DNA from 2 places in the Neptuniibacter halophilus genome. Region 2 is predicted to be linked to the other one. Evidence: predicted binding sites of a transcription regulator. Region 2 holds the regulator's gene; the other holds the start of a gene.
What was found. Region 2 encodes PhoB, which activates phosphate uptake and scavenging genes when phosphate is short. Its sites were predicted from a motif close to TGTCATANNNNTGTCANA; they were not measured.

Region 1: a site for PhoB is predicted at 2,826-2,843, ahead of QUD59_RS12285 (PhoX family protein). Genes of this name have one in related genera too.

The regions. Positions count from the first base shown of each region.
Region 1 is NZ_AP027292.1:2,632,937-2,640,494, forward strand. It holds gene QUD59_RS12265 (2-dehydropantoate 2-reductase) at 1-392, opposite strand, end outside; gene QUD59_RS12270 (YajQ family cyclic di-GMP-binding protein) at 475-957, shown strand; gene QUD59_RS12275 (PA4570 family protein) at 988-1,203, opposite strand; gene QUD59_RS12280 (AmpG family muropeptide MFS transporter) at 1,278-2,711, opposite strand; gene QUD59_RS12285 (PhoX family protein) at 2,907-4,859, shown strand; gene QUD59_RS12290 (SDR family oxidoreductase) at 4,958-5,725, opposite strand; gene QUD59_RS12295 (FxsA family protein) at 6,119-6,619, shown strand; gene QUD59_RS12300 (co-chaperone GroES) at 6,825-7,112, shown strand; gene groL (chaperonin GroEL) at 7,176-7,558, shown strand, end outside.
Region 2 is NZ_AP027292.1:1,630,771-1,638,328, forward strand. It holds gene QUD59_RS07565 (pyridoxamine 5'-phosphate oxidase family protein) at 1-317, opposite strand, end outside; gene QUD59_RS07570 (LysR family transcriptional regulator) at 427-1,347, shown strand; gene QUD59_RS07575 (DUF1415 domain-containing protein) at 1,329-1,913, opposite strand; gene QUD59_RS07580 (chorismate--pyruvate lyase family protein) at 2,007-2,543, shown strand; gene ubiA (4-hydroxybenzoate octaprenyltransferase) at 2,571-3,467, shown strand; gene phoB (phosphate regulon transcriptional regulator PhoB) at 3,593-4,288, shown strand; gene phoR (phosphate regulon sensor histidine kinase PhoR) at 4,313-5,665, shown strand; gene cysZ (sulfate transporter CysZ) at 5,666-6,445, opposite strand; gene QUD59_RS07605 (hypothetical protein) at 6,457-6,681, opposite strand; gene QUD59_RS07610 (NADP-dependent oxidoreductase) at 6,882-7,558, shown strand, end outside.

The DNA of each region.
Region 1 (7,558 bases), 1.0 Mb from region 2:
GTTTGTAGCCAGGCACCTTCGGTCGTGGATGCCCAGGCGACCTCGGCGTTAGGAAGCTGATCAGAGACCCATTGATGGCTGCCCATACCATTTTGCAGAACGATGATTTTTGGCCGGGCAGTCAGTCGATGAAGTATGCTGTTGAAGGCAAGTTCAGTGTCCGGTGCTTTGGTACAGATCAGTAGCTGACTGACAGGTGTCTCTGCTGTGGCCAGCTCCGCGCTCGCAGGAAAGCACTGCTGATCGAGCCGGATCCCCGCGCCTTCAGAAAATTGCCCGAGACGTTGCGGCGTGCGCAGGATCAACCGGGCCTGAAAACCCAGATCGATCAGGTTGCAGGCCCAGAGGTTGCCAATCGCCCCTGCACCCAGGATGTGCCACATTTTTTCCATCAGATCCTCCGGTCAGCATATTCTGACGTGAAAAGGGGTGAGCGGTCAGCTAAAATCGGCAAAAATTATCAGGAGAGAAAGAATGCCATCGTTCGATATTGTATCCGAATTGGATATGCATGAGGTGACAAATGCGGTCGATCAGGCCCGGCGTGAGCTGGATATGCGCTATGACTTCAAAGGTGTTGAAGCCAGTTTTGAACTGAATGACAGTGCGGTGGTAATGCAGGCCGAGGTGGACTTTCAGTTACAGCAGATGCTTGAAGTGCTGCGTACCAAGATGACCGGACGCAAGATCGATGTCCGTTGTCTGGAAATAAAACCGGCAGAAAAGGCGAATATGCGTGCGCGTCAGGAAGTGATTCTGCGCCAGGGACTGGACCAGCCGCTGGCGAAGAAAATAGTTAAACTGATCAAAGATAAGAAACTGAAAGTTCAGTCGCAGATTCAGGGCGAGCAGGTCCGGGTGACCGGCAAAAAGCGTGATGATCTGCAGAGCGTCATGGCGATGCTGCGCGAAGCTGAACTGGAACTGCCGTTACAGTTCAACAACTTCCGCGACTAAACATGCCCTGGCCTGATGTGGGTCTTCGCATCAGGCTTCCCGTTCCAGACAATCCAGCAGGAACAGCTCCCTGACCAGCTCCTGAGAGGGTGGCTGCGCCAGATCCTCCACACAGATTGCGCCGTTTTGCAGTTTCTTATGCAGGGTTTCGCCCTGCCAGTTAACGACCGGAACGCCGGTGGGGCGGTGAATAATGCGCAGGTAAGGGTTCTGGCGTTCGAGCCAGGCATCAATCAAATAAGTCATTTTGTGCTCCCTGACGATTAGATGATCAGAGAATACCGGCTATTTTGATAAATGTAAATGATAATGATTATTATTTAATTCGTGGTGCGTTTGGTTTGTAGCTGATGGGTTGTTGTATCTGTATCGTTGCCGGCCGCCCGGTTTGCCCCGGCTGCCAGCCAGACCAGTATCAGTACCGGTAGCCCCAGCAGGGCAACGCCGGTAAAGAACACCGGGTAGTCATACTGATCGACAAAACCGCCTGAGAACCCGCCGAGAAACTTCGGAAAGAGCAGCATCACTGAGCTGAACAGGGCGTACTGGGTAGCGGAGTACTGTATGTTGGTCAGGCTCGACAGGTAGGCAACAAAGGCCGCCGTGGCAATTCCGCCGCTGAGGTTATCCAGCGAGATAACCAGCGTCAGGGCCGCAGTGTTATTCCCCAGCGTCGCTAACCAGGCAAACAGCAGATTGGTCAGGGCGACCAGCAGCGCACCGATAAACATAATCCGCATCACCCCGAAGCGGTTAACCAGAATACCGCCCAGTCCGGCGCCAACAATGGTCATGATTACGCCGTAGATCTTGATGATCTGTGCAATCTCCTCTTTGCTGAACCCCATATCCACATAAAAAACGTTAGCGATGATTCCGAGCATGACATCAGAGATGCGGTAAGTACCGATCAGGGCGAGAATAATCAGGGCATGGGAGCCATAACGGCGGATGAAATCGATAAAGGGGCAGAGAATAGCTACGTAGCCCCAGCCGATGAAACGTGCCAGCAGGTCGGGCAGATGTGCGTAGCGTTCACTGAAACCGATGATCCGCGCCTGCTGCTCACGGGTTTCCTCATCCATCTCCACGCTGTCCGGTTCGTTCACGATCAGGGTGGTGATCAGACCGACCAGCATCAGGCCTGCCATCACCAGATAAGCAACCCGCCAGGCCTGCAGATTGTAAACGGCGGAATCGGTTGAAGCCCAGGCTGCCAGCGCCAGCGCTCCGGCGCCGGCGACAATCATCGCCAGCCGGTAGCCTGCCATATACGTGGCCGCCATCGCGGCCTGCAGGCGCTCTGCGGCGGATTCGATCCGGTAGGCATCAATAACGATATCCTGTGTCGCGGAGCAGAATGCAACTACCAGAGCGAGAATCGCCATGAGCCGGAGATTAGCGTGTGGGTCGGAGAACGCCAGCCCGGCCAGGCCTGCAGCCAGCCCCAGTTGCGACAGCAGCAACCAGCTACGCCGTCTGCCCAGTGTTTTGCTCAGCAGTGGCAGGGGCAGCCGGTCAACCAGTGGCGCCCATAGCCATTTAAAGCCGTAGGCGAGACCGACCCAGGAAAAATAGGTGATCAGGCTGCGCTCAACCCCGGCTTCGCGAAGCCAGAACGAGAGCGTGCCGAAGACCAGCAGCAGGGGTAGCCCGGAGGAGAAACCAAAAAACAGCAGGGTGAGCGCGCGTGGATGGGTATAAACCTTGATGGCGTTAAGCCATGATTCCTGCTTGGGATCTACCGGGGACATATCAACAAAAACGCCTTCCATGAAGTAAGGGGTCATTGTCCCCTGATGCAGGAAAATAGGCAATGGCACGGGACCTGTGGCTGTCTCGAAGATGTCGCTGATTGATCATTTTTCTGTCATACGGATGTCACAACAGAGCTCTAGTTTTTGCACACTACAATTATTTATTGCGGCAAGCATGCCGGGTCATCGGAGATGGCCTTTACACATCTGGGTGAGGAAAACATGAGCTACAACAATTCACATGATCTGTGCAGTAATCTGAATCAGGAGCAGGATTCAGACTTTACCCGTATGACCGATAAAGCGGTGAGCCGCCGTGGTTTTCTGGCCGGCGCCGGGGCTTTAAGTATCGGGGCTTTTCTGGGGCTTTCACCACTGGCAAAATCGGTTCAGGCTGCGATGGGGACCGAGGTAAAAAGCCGTCTGATGGGTTTTAAACCGATTGCTGCCAGCACTGCGGATACGGTGATTGTTCCAGAGGGTTATCAGGTTACTAACCTGATCTCATGGGGCGATCCACTGTTTGCCAATGCACCTGAATTTGACCCGTCCGGCAAAGCTCCGGCGTCTTCTCAGGCTTTGCAGTTTGGTGATAATACCGATGGGATGAGTCTGTTCCCGCTGACCGAAGATCGTGCGGTTATGGCGATCAACAACGAGTACACCAACTATGATCTGCTGTTTGATCACAAAGGCGAGCAGATGACCGCTGATGATGTGAAGAAAGCGCAGAACGCTCATGGTGTATCCGTTTTTGAGATCCGCAAAACCGGCAACGGCTGGCAGGTAGACCGTAATGGTAAGCTGAACCGCCGGATTACTGCGAATACGCCGATGCAACTGACCGGGCCGGCTGCCGGTCATGATCTGCTGAAAACAGCCGCTGATCCGAGCGGTACTGAAGTGCTGGGCACCTTTAATAACTGTGCCAACGGTGAAACCCCCTGGGGAACTTACCTGACCTGTGAAGAGAACTTCCACGGTTACTTTGGCAGCACCGATGATGCGTATGAGGTACCGGCTTCCCAGAAACGCTACGGCATTAAAAACGAAGACAAGCGTTATCAGTGGAGCAAATTTGACTCACGCTTTGATTTGTCGAAAAACCCGAACGAACCGCACCGCCACGGCTGGGTGGTGGAGATTGATCCGCTGAACCCGAACGCCAAACCGCTCAAGCGCACGGCGCTTGGCCGCTTCAAACATGAAAATGCGGCGCTGATGATCGACAACAGCGGTCATGTGGTGGTGTATCTGGGCGATGATGAGCGCGGCGAGCACCTGTATAAGTTTGTCTCCAAAGGTAAATTTGATCCGGCCAATCCAACGGCTAACCGTGACCTGCTGGTGGAAGGGACGCTTTTCGTTGCACGTTTCGATGCGGCTGAAGGTGAACTGAAGGGGCAGGGTGAGTGGATCGAACTGACCTTTGGTAAGCACGGGCTGACACCTGAAAACGGCTTTAACAGTCAGGCAGAAGTGCTGATCCATACCCGTCAGGCAGCAACGCAGGTGGGCGGTACGACGATGGATCGTCCGGAGTGGGTTGCGGTGCACCCGAATAAACAGAGTGCGTTCTGTACCCTGACCAACAACAAAAACCGCGGCAAGAAAGACAATCAGCCGGTAGGGGGACCGAATCCACGTGAAGCGAACCCTTATGGCCAGATCGTGCGCTGGATGCCGCATCAGGCTGACCATACTGCCGCGAAATTTGACTGGGATCTGTACGTGATTGCCGGCAATCCGAGCGTGCATACTGAAGGTCTGATGGCAGGCAGCAGCAATGTCAGTGCCGAAAATATGTTCAACAGCCCCGATGGTCTGGGATTTGATCAGGCCGGACGTCTCTGGATCATGACCGACGGTAAATACTCCAACAAGGATAACTTTGCCGGTATGGGGAATAACCAGATGCTGTGTGGTGATCCGGAAACCGGTGAAATTCACCGCTTCCTGACAGGGCCAATTGCCTGTGAAGTAACCGGCCTGACCTTCAGCCCGGATTACAAAACCATGTTTGTGGGTATCCAGCATCCGGGTGAAAAAGGCAAACCTTCACACTTCCCGGCGGGCGGCGACAGCAAGCCGCGTTCCACGGTAGTGGCGATCACCCGAACCGATGGTGGCGTGATTGGCGCGTGACTGATTCCGCAACCGGGCTGCTTCTGCGGCCCGGCCTGCGGCTTTCAGGCAATAAAAAACCGGCCTAGGGCCGGTTTTTTTAATGGATGGGGGTCGCTTTAGATACGCAGGCCGCCATCGATCTCGAAGCAACGACCGCTTACATAGTCGTTTTCGAGGATAAACGTCACGGTTTTCGCGATCTCTTCAGGTTTACCCAGACGCTTGGCCGGGATGCCTGCAGCGATTTTGTCCAGTGCTTCAGGTTTCATGCTCATCACCATCTCGGTGCCGATGTAACCCGGAGCGATGGACGCTGCACGTATACCGTAGCGAGCCAGCTCTTTCGCCCAGGTAACAGCCATCGCTTCAACACCTGCTTTGGTCGCAGTGTAGTTGGTCTGGCCCATGTTGCCGGAGCGGGAGATAGAAGAGATATTGATGATACAACCCTGAGTGCCCAGATCGATCATCTGTGCAGCCGCTTCACGCGCACAGAGGAACGTACCTGTCAGGTTAACATCCATCACCAGATTCCACTGGTCCATGGACATTTTCTTGGCAACTTTGCCGGTTTCGCGGTCAACTTTCAGGAACAGGCCATCACGGGTGATGCCTGCATTGTTTACCAGACCGTGCAGAGCGCCGAAATCGGAGACTACATCGGAAAACAGTTTTTCTACATCTTCTTCTTTGGCGACGTTACAAAGGTAAGCGCGGGCAACAATGCCCTTTTCCATGCAAAGACCAACTGTTGTGTCCAGATCTTCCTGGCTGAGATCAGCCAGTGCCAGTTGAGCACCCTGTTCAGCAAGTTCCAGTGCCATAGCACGGCCAAGGCCACGGCCACCGCCGGTAATAACAATTACTTTATCTTTAAGTTCCATTGAGGATTACCTTACTTCGGTTTTCTCGTTTTTATTGTGCGTTGCGTCATTGTGCGTGAAATAAACTTATCCCGCTTTTGCAAAAATGTCTACTTCTCACTCAATGCAATCATTTACCAAAAAGTTCTATAGACCTTTGCAGGAGATAACGGATGTTCTGCTGCGCCTGCTAACTCGCTGTTTTTGAGTGTTAATTTTGCAGTGCGCAAAAATGGTGCGAAGCAGTATTAATTTTTTTCTACAGCTAAAAGAGGAGGGCAGCAGGACCATAGTCGGATGAAAAGTTAGCGCCTGAGGTTGAAAAGACCCTGCCGTGCCCATAGGAATAGAGGGATAAGCAGCCAGCTCAGGTATCCGGGTGGCTGTACGGAATGAATCAACCCGAGGCGCTGCATGAAATTCCTTTTTCTGCTTTTCATTATTGTTCCCATTATAGAAATTACGGTGCTGATCAATGTTGGTGAAGCGATCGGGGCCTGGAATACCGTAGGTCTGGTTCTGCTTTCAGCATTCATTGGTGTCAACATGCTGCGTTATCAGGGGCTCTCCACTCTGGCCCGGGCGCAGCAGAGAGCCAGTCAGGGTGAGATCCCCGGTCAGGAGATGGTCGAAGGCATTGTGCTGGCGGTAGGTGGAGCGTTGCTGGTTACGCCCGGTTTTGTTACGGATGTGATCGGTTTTAGCTGTCTGCTGCCTTATACCCGCAAAGCCTTTGCGAAAGGCCTGATGTCCCGTTTTACAGTGATTGCATCCCAGCAGCAGGGGCAGGGCGCTCAGTTTTACAGCCACGAAGAGTTTCACAATTCCGGATTTGAACGTCGTCCTCCCCATCAGCGCGACCCGCGCGTGCAGGGTGGAGATGTGATCGACGGCGAGTATGAGCGAAAGGACTGAAGATCCCGGGAGTCAGTCGTGCAGAGCACGACCAGAACTTATTTCGCAGATTTTCTGAATAAAGAAAAAAATTTTAGGTTGCGGTGTTGAATTCATTTTTAATGCCCCAACCTAGCAATTCAAAGGGCAAGATGGTCACTTGCGGGCCTGCCCTCAAACAAAAACATGTTGATTTTGGTCAGACAAAGATCAGGAGAAAATACAGATGAAAATTCGTCCACTTCACGACCGTGTAGTTGTTCGTCGTAACGAAGAAGAAGCTACTACTGCTAGTGGTATCGTGCTGCCTGGTTCTGCTCAGGAAAAGCCAAACCAGGGTAAAGTTATCGCAGTAGGCGAAGGTCGTATTCTGAACAACGGTGAGCGTCAGGCGCTGACTGTTCAGGTTGGGGATACTGTTCTGTTCGGTGGTTACGCGAACACAGTTAAAGTCGGCGGTGAAGAGCTGCTGATTCTGAGCGAAAACGAAATTTACGGTGTGCTGGAAGACTAATTCCGGTTTGACTTTTCGTTCATCGAACACGCTTTAAAGAATTTTAAGACAGGATTTTTGACAATGGCTAAAGACGTACTTTTTGGAAACGACGCGCGTAAGCGCATGCTGGACGGTGTAAACATTCTGGCTGATGCGGTTAAAACCACTCTGGGCCCTAAAGGCCGTAACGTTGTACTGGACAAGTCCTTCGGTGCACCAACCGTAACTAAAGACGGTGTATCTGTTGCCAAAGAGATCGAGCTGGAAGACAAGTTCGAGAACATGGGCGCACAGATGGTTAAAGAAGTTGCTTCCCAGGCTAACGACGTAGCGGGTGACGGTACGACAACTGCGACCGTACTGGCTCAGGCAATCGTTAACGAAGGTCTGAAATCCGTTGCTGCGGGCATGAACCCGATGGATCTGAAACGCGGTATCGACAAAGCGGCGGCTGCCGTGGTTGA
Region 2 (7,558 bases):
TTATTGGCACTCAGGTTCCCCAGACTCTGATACTGACCATTACCCGGACGGTTTACAAAGCCCAGGGTTGCAGAATCAAGCACCTTTAAAAAACCGGCGCTGCCGCCCCTGTGTTGCAGGTAGGGCCAGCCGCTTTCTGACACGCTGGCCATATAGAAACTATCTCTGGCGGCGATAAAGCTCTCTTCCCGCGTCTGAAGATGCTGAAAGTCCGGCATCCTCTCTTTCACCCGGCTGACACGTTCGTAACTGCCGAACTGCTGTTGCGCAGCGACAACCGACGGGGTAAAGGTGATTTCGCTGAAACGGTGTCCCATAGACGCGCTCTCTGATCAAACACTTTCAGCCAGTATCAGCCAATCGGTAATCGCAATAAAGCAAGCAAAATGCTTTTCACCTATGCAATTTATGCAATAATCGAACACGATGAATAAACTCAAAGCGATGAGCATTTTCCTGCGTATTATCGATTGCGGCAGCCTTAGTCAGGCGGCCGATAAGCTGGGGCTGTCCCAGTCTTCGGTCGCGCGCTCACTGGCAGCGCTGGAGCGCGAACTGGGCGTTCAGTTAATCCATCGCACCACACGGCGCCTGCAGTTGACCGAAGAGGGCTATGAATACAGCCAGCGCTGCCGCCAGATTCTGCTGGAGATCGAAGACGCTGAAAGTGCCCTCACCCAGCGACAGAGCTCCCCCCGCGGTGTATTGAAGATCACCGCTCCGCAGACCTTTGGCCGTCGCCATCTCAGCCCACTGATCAACCTTTTTCTTGAAGAGTTCCCGAGCATGCAGGTAGAGCTGGTTCTGCTCGACCGCGTGGTTGACCTGCTTGAGGAAGGGATGGATATCGCGCTGCGTATTGGCCAGTTACCTGATTCAAGCCTGATCGCCAAACAGGTGGGCGAACTGCGCAATATGGTATGCGCCAGCCCGGAATTGCTGAACCGGAGCGGTACGCCAGAGCAGCCTGATGCGCTGGAAAGCCTTAACTGCATTCAGTTAACTGCAATCCGTAACCAACGGCAGTGGAGCTTCAAGGAAGGCTCGCAACTGAAACGTATTCAGGTCAGCGGGCGCTTCAGGACGAATCATGTCGAAACAGCATTGGATGCGTGTATAGAGGGGCTGGGATTTGGTCAGTTCCTCAGCTATCAGGTCGCGCCTGCCATCAGCCGGGGCGACCTGATCAGTGTCTTACACAAATATGAGCGCCCGCCTCTGCCGGTCAGTCTGGTTTACCCCCACAGCCGCCTTCTCTCGTCACGGAGCAAAGTGTTTATCGACTGGGTTACACCACGCCTGAAAGCGCGTTTATTGCAGATAGAAGCTCAGCTCTCCGGCCAGTAACGGGCCAGTGGCGGAAAACGTTCGATCAGACCTTCACGCCCGAGTTGCTCCATCAGCGCCATGTTCCGCTCAGGGATCTCATCCGGGTTCTTGTAATGCACCAGCACCCGGGCCATCTGCCCCTCGCGGATAAGATGCAGGGTGGGAAACGGCGCCCGGTTGGTCCAGTTGGTAATATCATCCGGATCAACCCCGGCAAAACAGTAAGCCGGGTGGAAACTGGCCAGTTGGAAAACCCCCTCCAGACCCGCCTGCTCAAGCGCATCCTGACACAGATCCAGCAGATCGAGAAAGGCTTCAAAGTCGGCAAAGCCGTGACTGAAGCAGAGTAGCGTGGTCGACAGCTCCGCCTCCGGCAACGACTGAATCCGCTCCAGCTCCTGCAGGAAGTCCCCCAGCGCCGCGGTTTCTGCCACAGCTTCGGACCGGGCATAACGGATACTCTGGTTCTTCACCTCAGGCGCGGCAAACGGGCACAGGTTAAGGCCAACAACCATGGATTCAACCCAGTCGCGGGTCAGCGATTTTGCCTCAGAGGCAGGAAATGCAAAGGTCTCAGTTTTCATCCCGGCATAGTACCCCAGCCGCGTCTCGCTGCCTACTGAAGCCCTATGCGGTTTCTGCTAACATAGCCGCTTCATTTTTCTGGACTGTGCACCGTGCCCGTTAAAGCCGCCCTGACTCGTCAGAACTTCGACACCCGCTGGACCGCTTTCCGCCGTCCCTACGCTCAGGTAGCCCCGCGCAATCTGCGCACCTGGCTGACTGACAGTGGCTCTCTGACGCAGCGTCTGGTCAACCTCAGTAACGGTGAGTTTCGCGTTGAAGTCGTCAGTCAGGGCAGCGCCCTGCCGACCCGCTCCGAAGCCCGCCTGCTGGGCTTGAAGCCGCGACGAAAAGCACTGGTGCGTGAAGTCCATCTGATCGGTTGTGACCAGATCTGGGTGTTTGCCCGCACCGTGGTCCCGTTCAGCTCTCTGCGAGGCACCCAAAGACGCTTGCGGCTGCTGGGTAACCGCTCGCTGGGCAGTTTGCTGTTCAGTACTCCGGGAATGCGTCGCGGCCCCCTGCAGATCAGCCGTTTGCAGTTAGCTGACCGGCGTCAGGTCTGGGCACGACGTTCTGTGTTCTATCTGGCGGGGCAACCGCTTCTGGTATCCGAGGTTTTCCTGCCGGAACTCCTGCAGGTAAAATAGCCGCAACCGATAAAGCTGAGCCTGATTATGTCTGCACCGCTGCCACAATCCCTGTCGCCCATGGAAAAACTCAAGGCCTACGGCCGTCTGATGCGGGTTGAAAAGCCGATCGGGACCTATCTTTTGCTATGGCCAACCTATTGGGCGCTGTGGATCGCAGCCGAAGGCGTGCCGCCGCTCGACCTGCTGATCATTTTTACCCTCGGGGTCTTTCTTACCCGCTCTGCCGGCTGTGTGATCAATGATTTTGCCGACCGCAAAATCGATGGTCATGTTAAGCGGACGGCGGGACGACCGCTCCCCTCTGGAGAAGTCACAGCACGGGAGGCACTTGTGCTGTTCAGCGGGCTGATGTTGCTGGCGTTTATTCTGGTGTTGTTTACCAACCTGAACACCGTGCTGCTCTCCTTTGCTGCGCTGCTGCTGGCAGCCTGTTATCCGTTTATGAAACGCTACACTCACCTGCCGCAGTTAGTGCTCGGGGCCGCATTTGGCTGGGCGATCCCGATGGCATTTTCTGCGGTGGGAGGGGATGTCCCTGCGATCGCCTGGCTGATCTACTGCGCCAAGCTGCTCTGGACCATTGCCTATGACACCATGTATGCGATGGTCGACCGGGATGATGACCTGAGAATCGGGGTTAAATCCACCGCCGTTCTGTTTGGTGATGCCGATAAGGTCATCATCGGTCTGCTTCAGATCACCACCCTGCTGGCCCTGATTCTGGTGGGCATTCAGGTCGGTCTGGGGCTGGCTTACTATCTCGGACTGGCAGCGGCATCAGGGCTGTTTGTCTATCAGCAATGGCTGATCCGCGAGCGTGAGCGTCAGCCCTGCTTCCGGGCGTTCCTCAACAATCACTACGCGGGCCTGCTGATTTTTATCGGTCTGGCCGCAGATTATGGGTTACGGGCTGCGATCTGAAACCCGCCACTGCTTATTGTTTGAGCAGTAAATTGCCTATACTTACGATCTGTCATATTTGTGTAACAGTATTGTCTTCTAATATTCGCGTCATTTAAAAACAGAGTAACAAGGACAATCAAACCATGTCTGTATCCAAACGCGTACTGATCGTTGATGACGAGGCGCCGATTCGCGAAATGATCGCCGTTGCACTTGAGATGGCCGGTTATGAATGCCTGGAAGCCGAAAACACCAACACCGCGCACGGTCTGATCGTGGATGACAAGCCAGATATGGTTCTGCTGGACTGGATGATGCCCGGCGCCAGCGGTATTGAATTTGCCCGTCGTCTGCGTAAAGACGAAACCACCGCGGATATCCCGATCATCATGCTCACCGCCAAAGGCGATGAAGATAACAAGATCAAAGGGCTGGAAGCGGGTGTTGATGACTACATTACCAAGCCATTCTCCCCCCGCGAGCTGGTCGCACGCCTGAAAGCCGTGCTGCGTCGTACCACGCCGAAAGGGATTGAGGAACCGGTCAGCGTCGACGGCCTGACGCTAGATCCGATCTCACACCGGGTCACCTCAGACGCCACGCCCATTGAACTGGGACCCACTGAGTTTCGCCTGCTACAGTTTTTTATGACCCACCAGGATCGGGCCTACTCCCGCAGTCAGTTGCTGGATATGGTCTGGGGGGGAAATGTCTATGTTGAAGAGCGTACCGTGGATGTTCATATCCGTCGCCTGCGTAAAGCACTTGGCGAGCGTCACGATTATCTGGTACAAACAGTTCGCGGAACAGGATACCGCTTCTCTTCCAACGTAGCTTGATGTTTTTAAGACCAAGGATCGTCAATGACCAAAAGTCGCCACTCAATGCTGACCAGCCTGCTGCTGGTGAGTGGGGTTGCTATCGCAATAGGGCTGATCGCTGGCTATCCGGGATGGATCCTCGCCATCGCCCTGTTCGGCTGGGCTATTTATCAGATTCGTCAGTTCAATCGGCTGATGGGCTGGTTTCAGGCCGACAGCAGCAACGAAGAACCCCCGGAGGCACCCGGTCACTGGGGTGAACTGTTCGACGAACTTTCCCGGTTACAACGCAGTCAGGCTGCCCGGGAGCAGGCGCTGCGCAATGTCATTACCCGTTTTCAGGATTCCTCCTCAGCCCTGCAGGATGCGGTCGTCATTATTGACCGCAATAATAATCTGGAGTGGTGGAACCAATCCGCGAACCGTCTGTTAGGCCTCGACAGCCGCACCGACCGGGCTAAACCGGTGATGAACCTGCTACGTGATCCGCGCTTTATCCGCTACTTTAAGCGTGACCAGTATAATGACCCGATCACCCTGCCCTCACCGGCACACAGCGATATTCAGATTCAGTACCAGATTACACGATTTGGTGATGGCGACCGGTTGCTGGTGGCACGGGATGTCTCCCGCCTGATCCGTCTCGAGCAGACCCGTCAGGACTTTGTTGCCAACGCCTCTCACGAACTGCGCACACCACTGACCGTGATTCGCGGTTATCTCGAGACCTTCCTCGATCAGGAACTGCCCCGGCCGTTACTGCGAGGCCTCGGCTCTATGCAACAACAGGCAAGAAGGATGGAAAATCTGGTTTCAGATCTGTTGCTGCTGTCTAGGCTCGAAGCCAGCCATCAGATCTCCGATGAGCAACCTATTCAGATCCATAGTATCCTGCAGCATATTATTGAAGGTGCTGAACAGCTCGGTCAGGAGAAACAGCATAAACTCCTGCTGGACATGGACACCCACTATGACCTCACCGGTCAGGAGATCGAGCTGCACAGCGCGTTCTCCAATCTGGTCTACAACGCAGTCCGTTACACACCCGCTGAGGGAGAGATCAAAGTTTCCTGGTGGGTAGATGATCAGGGCGGTCACTTCTCCGTTAAGGATAATGGGCCCGGGATTGAATCAATCCACCTGCCCCGCCTGACAGAACGTTTCTACCGGGTCGATGAGAGTCGCTCCTCCGCCAGTGGCGGTACCGGGTTAGGACTGGCCATCGTGAAGCATGTACTGGCTCGCCATGGCGGCCAACTGACGATCAAAAGTAAGGTCGGGAAAGGCAGTACCTTTAGCTGTCATTTCCCGAAAGAGATGGTGATTAAAGCCGTTGATATGGATGAGTCAGAGGATGACCTGTCAGAATCCGGCCACCCTCCTGTAGCATCCTGATCAGGAACCCTGTTCCAGGCGTTCCTGATCAAGCACTTTCTCCGGCGAAGCGTAAGCTTCCACCCAGTAGATGGTTGCACCCACCACCGCCGCCGGCATGATGATCAGATTCAGCAGCGGCACCATCATCCCCACCTGCACCAGACCACCAAAACCGATTGAGGTCAGCCGGTCCGCCTTCAGCATGCCACGCATATTTTTGAAGCTGACTTTGTTGTTATCCATCGGGTAGTCGCAATACTGAATCGCCATCATCCAGGCACCGAACAGCAGCCAGAGAAACGGGGCGATCAGGTTGATCACCGGAATAAACGACAACACCAGCAAGAACAGGAAGCGAGGCAGGTAATAGCCCAGCTTCGCCAGTTCCCGGCCGATTGCCCGTGGAATCAAAGCCAGCACAGCCTGCCAGCCCTCGTCGGTAATCACATCACCGCGCAGACGCTTCTCAACTTTCTCAGCCAGAAAACCGTTAAACGGTGCCGCAATGATATTCGCCACCACGGAGAAGCCGTAGTACACAAAGATAATCACCACCAGCGCCAGCACCGGCCAGAGGAGGTAATGCAGAAACTGCAGCCACTCCCAGTCCGGCAGGAAACGGCTGATCAGAGCATCGACCCAACCGGTGAAGTTACTGAACAGCAGCCAGATCGCCGCCACAAACAGCAGAATATTGGTCAGCAGCGGCACCAGCACGAAGGGCCGGATTTGCGCATCGGGCAGCATCTGCAATCCACGCAGAAGATAGCCCGCACCACGTACAGGATTTCCTTTCATAACCACCTACATTAATAGATAAAAAACAGTACCAGACGGATCACCACCGCCGCGACCATCATACTCAGGCCCGCACGGTTAACCCTGAACTCACGCACCGTCATCTCCATGGTCGGCTTCCAGAATTCCACCAGCGAGCGGTAATCCCGGGTTCGTCCGGCGTACATCGCCAGAGAGACCAGAAACACCAGCAGACCACCCCAAAATAAAAACTGTTCTAATATTGCCAGATACATCACATTCGCCTTTACTTATTGCCAGTAGCGGGGAACCCGTTTTAATCTTACCGGTCCCTATGTTTAGCCCGGCGGGCAAACAAGAAGCTAGCCTACCAAAAAACATTGTAATCGGCTGCCCTGCCATGGTTTATCAGACACGATATCAGAACCATGGCCCCGCCCACGGCTGAACCTGAATATAGCTGTTGGAGTACTCCATGAAAGCAATACAGATCAGTCAGTTTGGTGCCGAAGACGCGCTAAATTATACCGAACTGGCTAAACCTGAGCTTAACCCCGGCGAAGTGCTGGTACGGAACCGTGCTGCCGGGGTTAACCCCATTGACTGGAAAACCTGCGCCGGTGGTGGTGCCGCTCCGTTTATAGGCGAGCTGCCCTTTGTACCCGGCTGGGAGTTTGCCGGCACAATTGAAGCGGTAGCGGCCGACGTCAGTGAATTCACCCCGGGCGATGAAGTCTTTGGCTGTATCCGCTTTCCGGAACGCGCCGGATGCTTTGCTGAGTATCTGACCGCACCGGCTGACCAGATCAGCCTGCGGCCTCAGGGATTGCCGGCAGAAGCGGCAGCGGGCCTGAGTCTGGCCGGTCTCACCGCATGGCAGGCACTGTTTGATAAAGGCCACCTGCACGCTTCGCAGCAGGTGGTGATTCTCGGCGGTGCCGGTGGCGTAGGCCATCTCGCCGTGCAGTTGGCCAAGTGGATGGGCGCGCGGGTTATCACCACCGCATCAGCCGAGAACCATGAGTTCCTTAAGCAGTTGGGCGCCGATCTGGTGATCGATTACCACATCGAAAATATTCTCGACCACGTCAACAATGTGGATCTGGTGATTGATGGCATCGGCGGTGACGTGGGTGTCGACGCGCTGCGTTG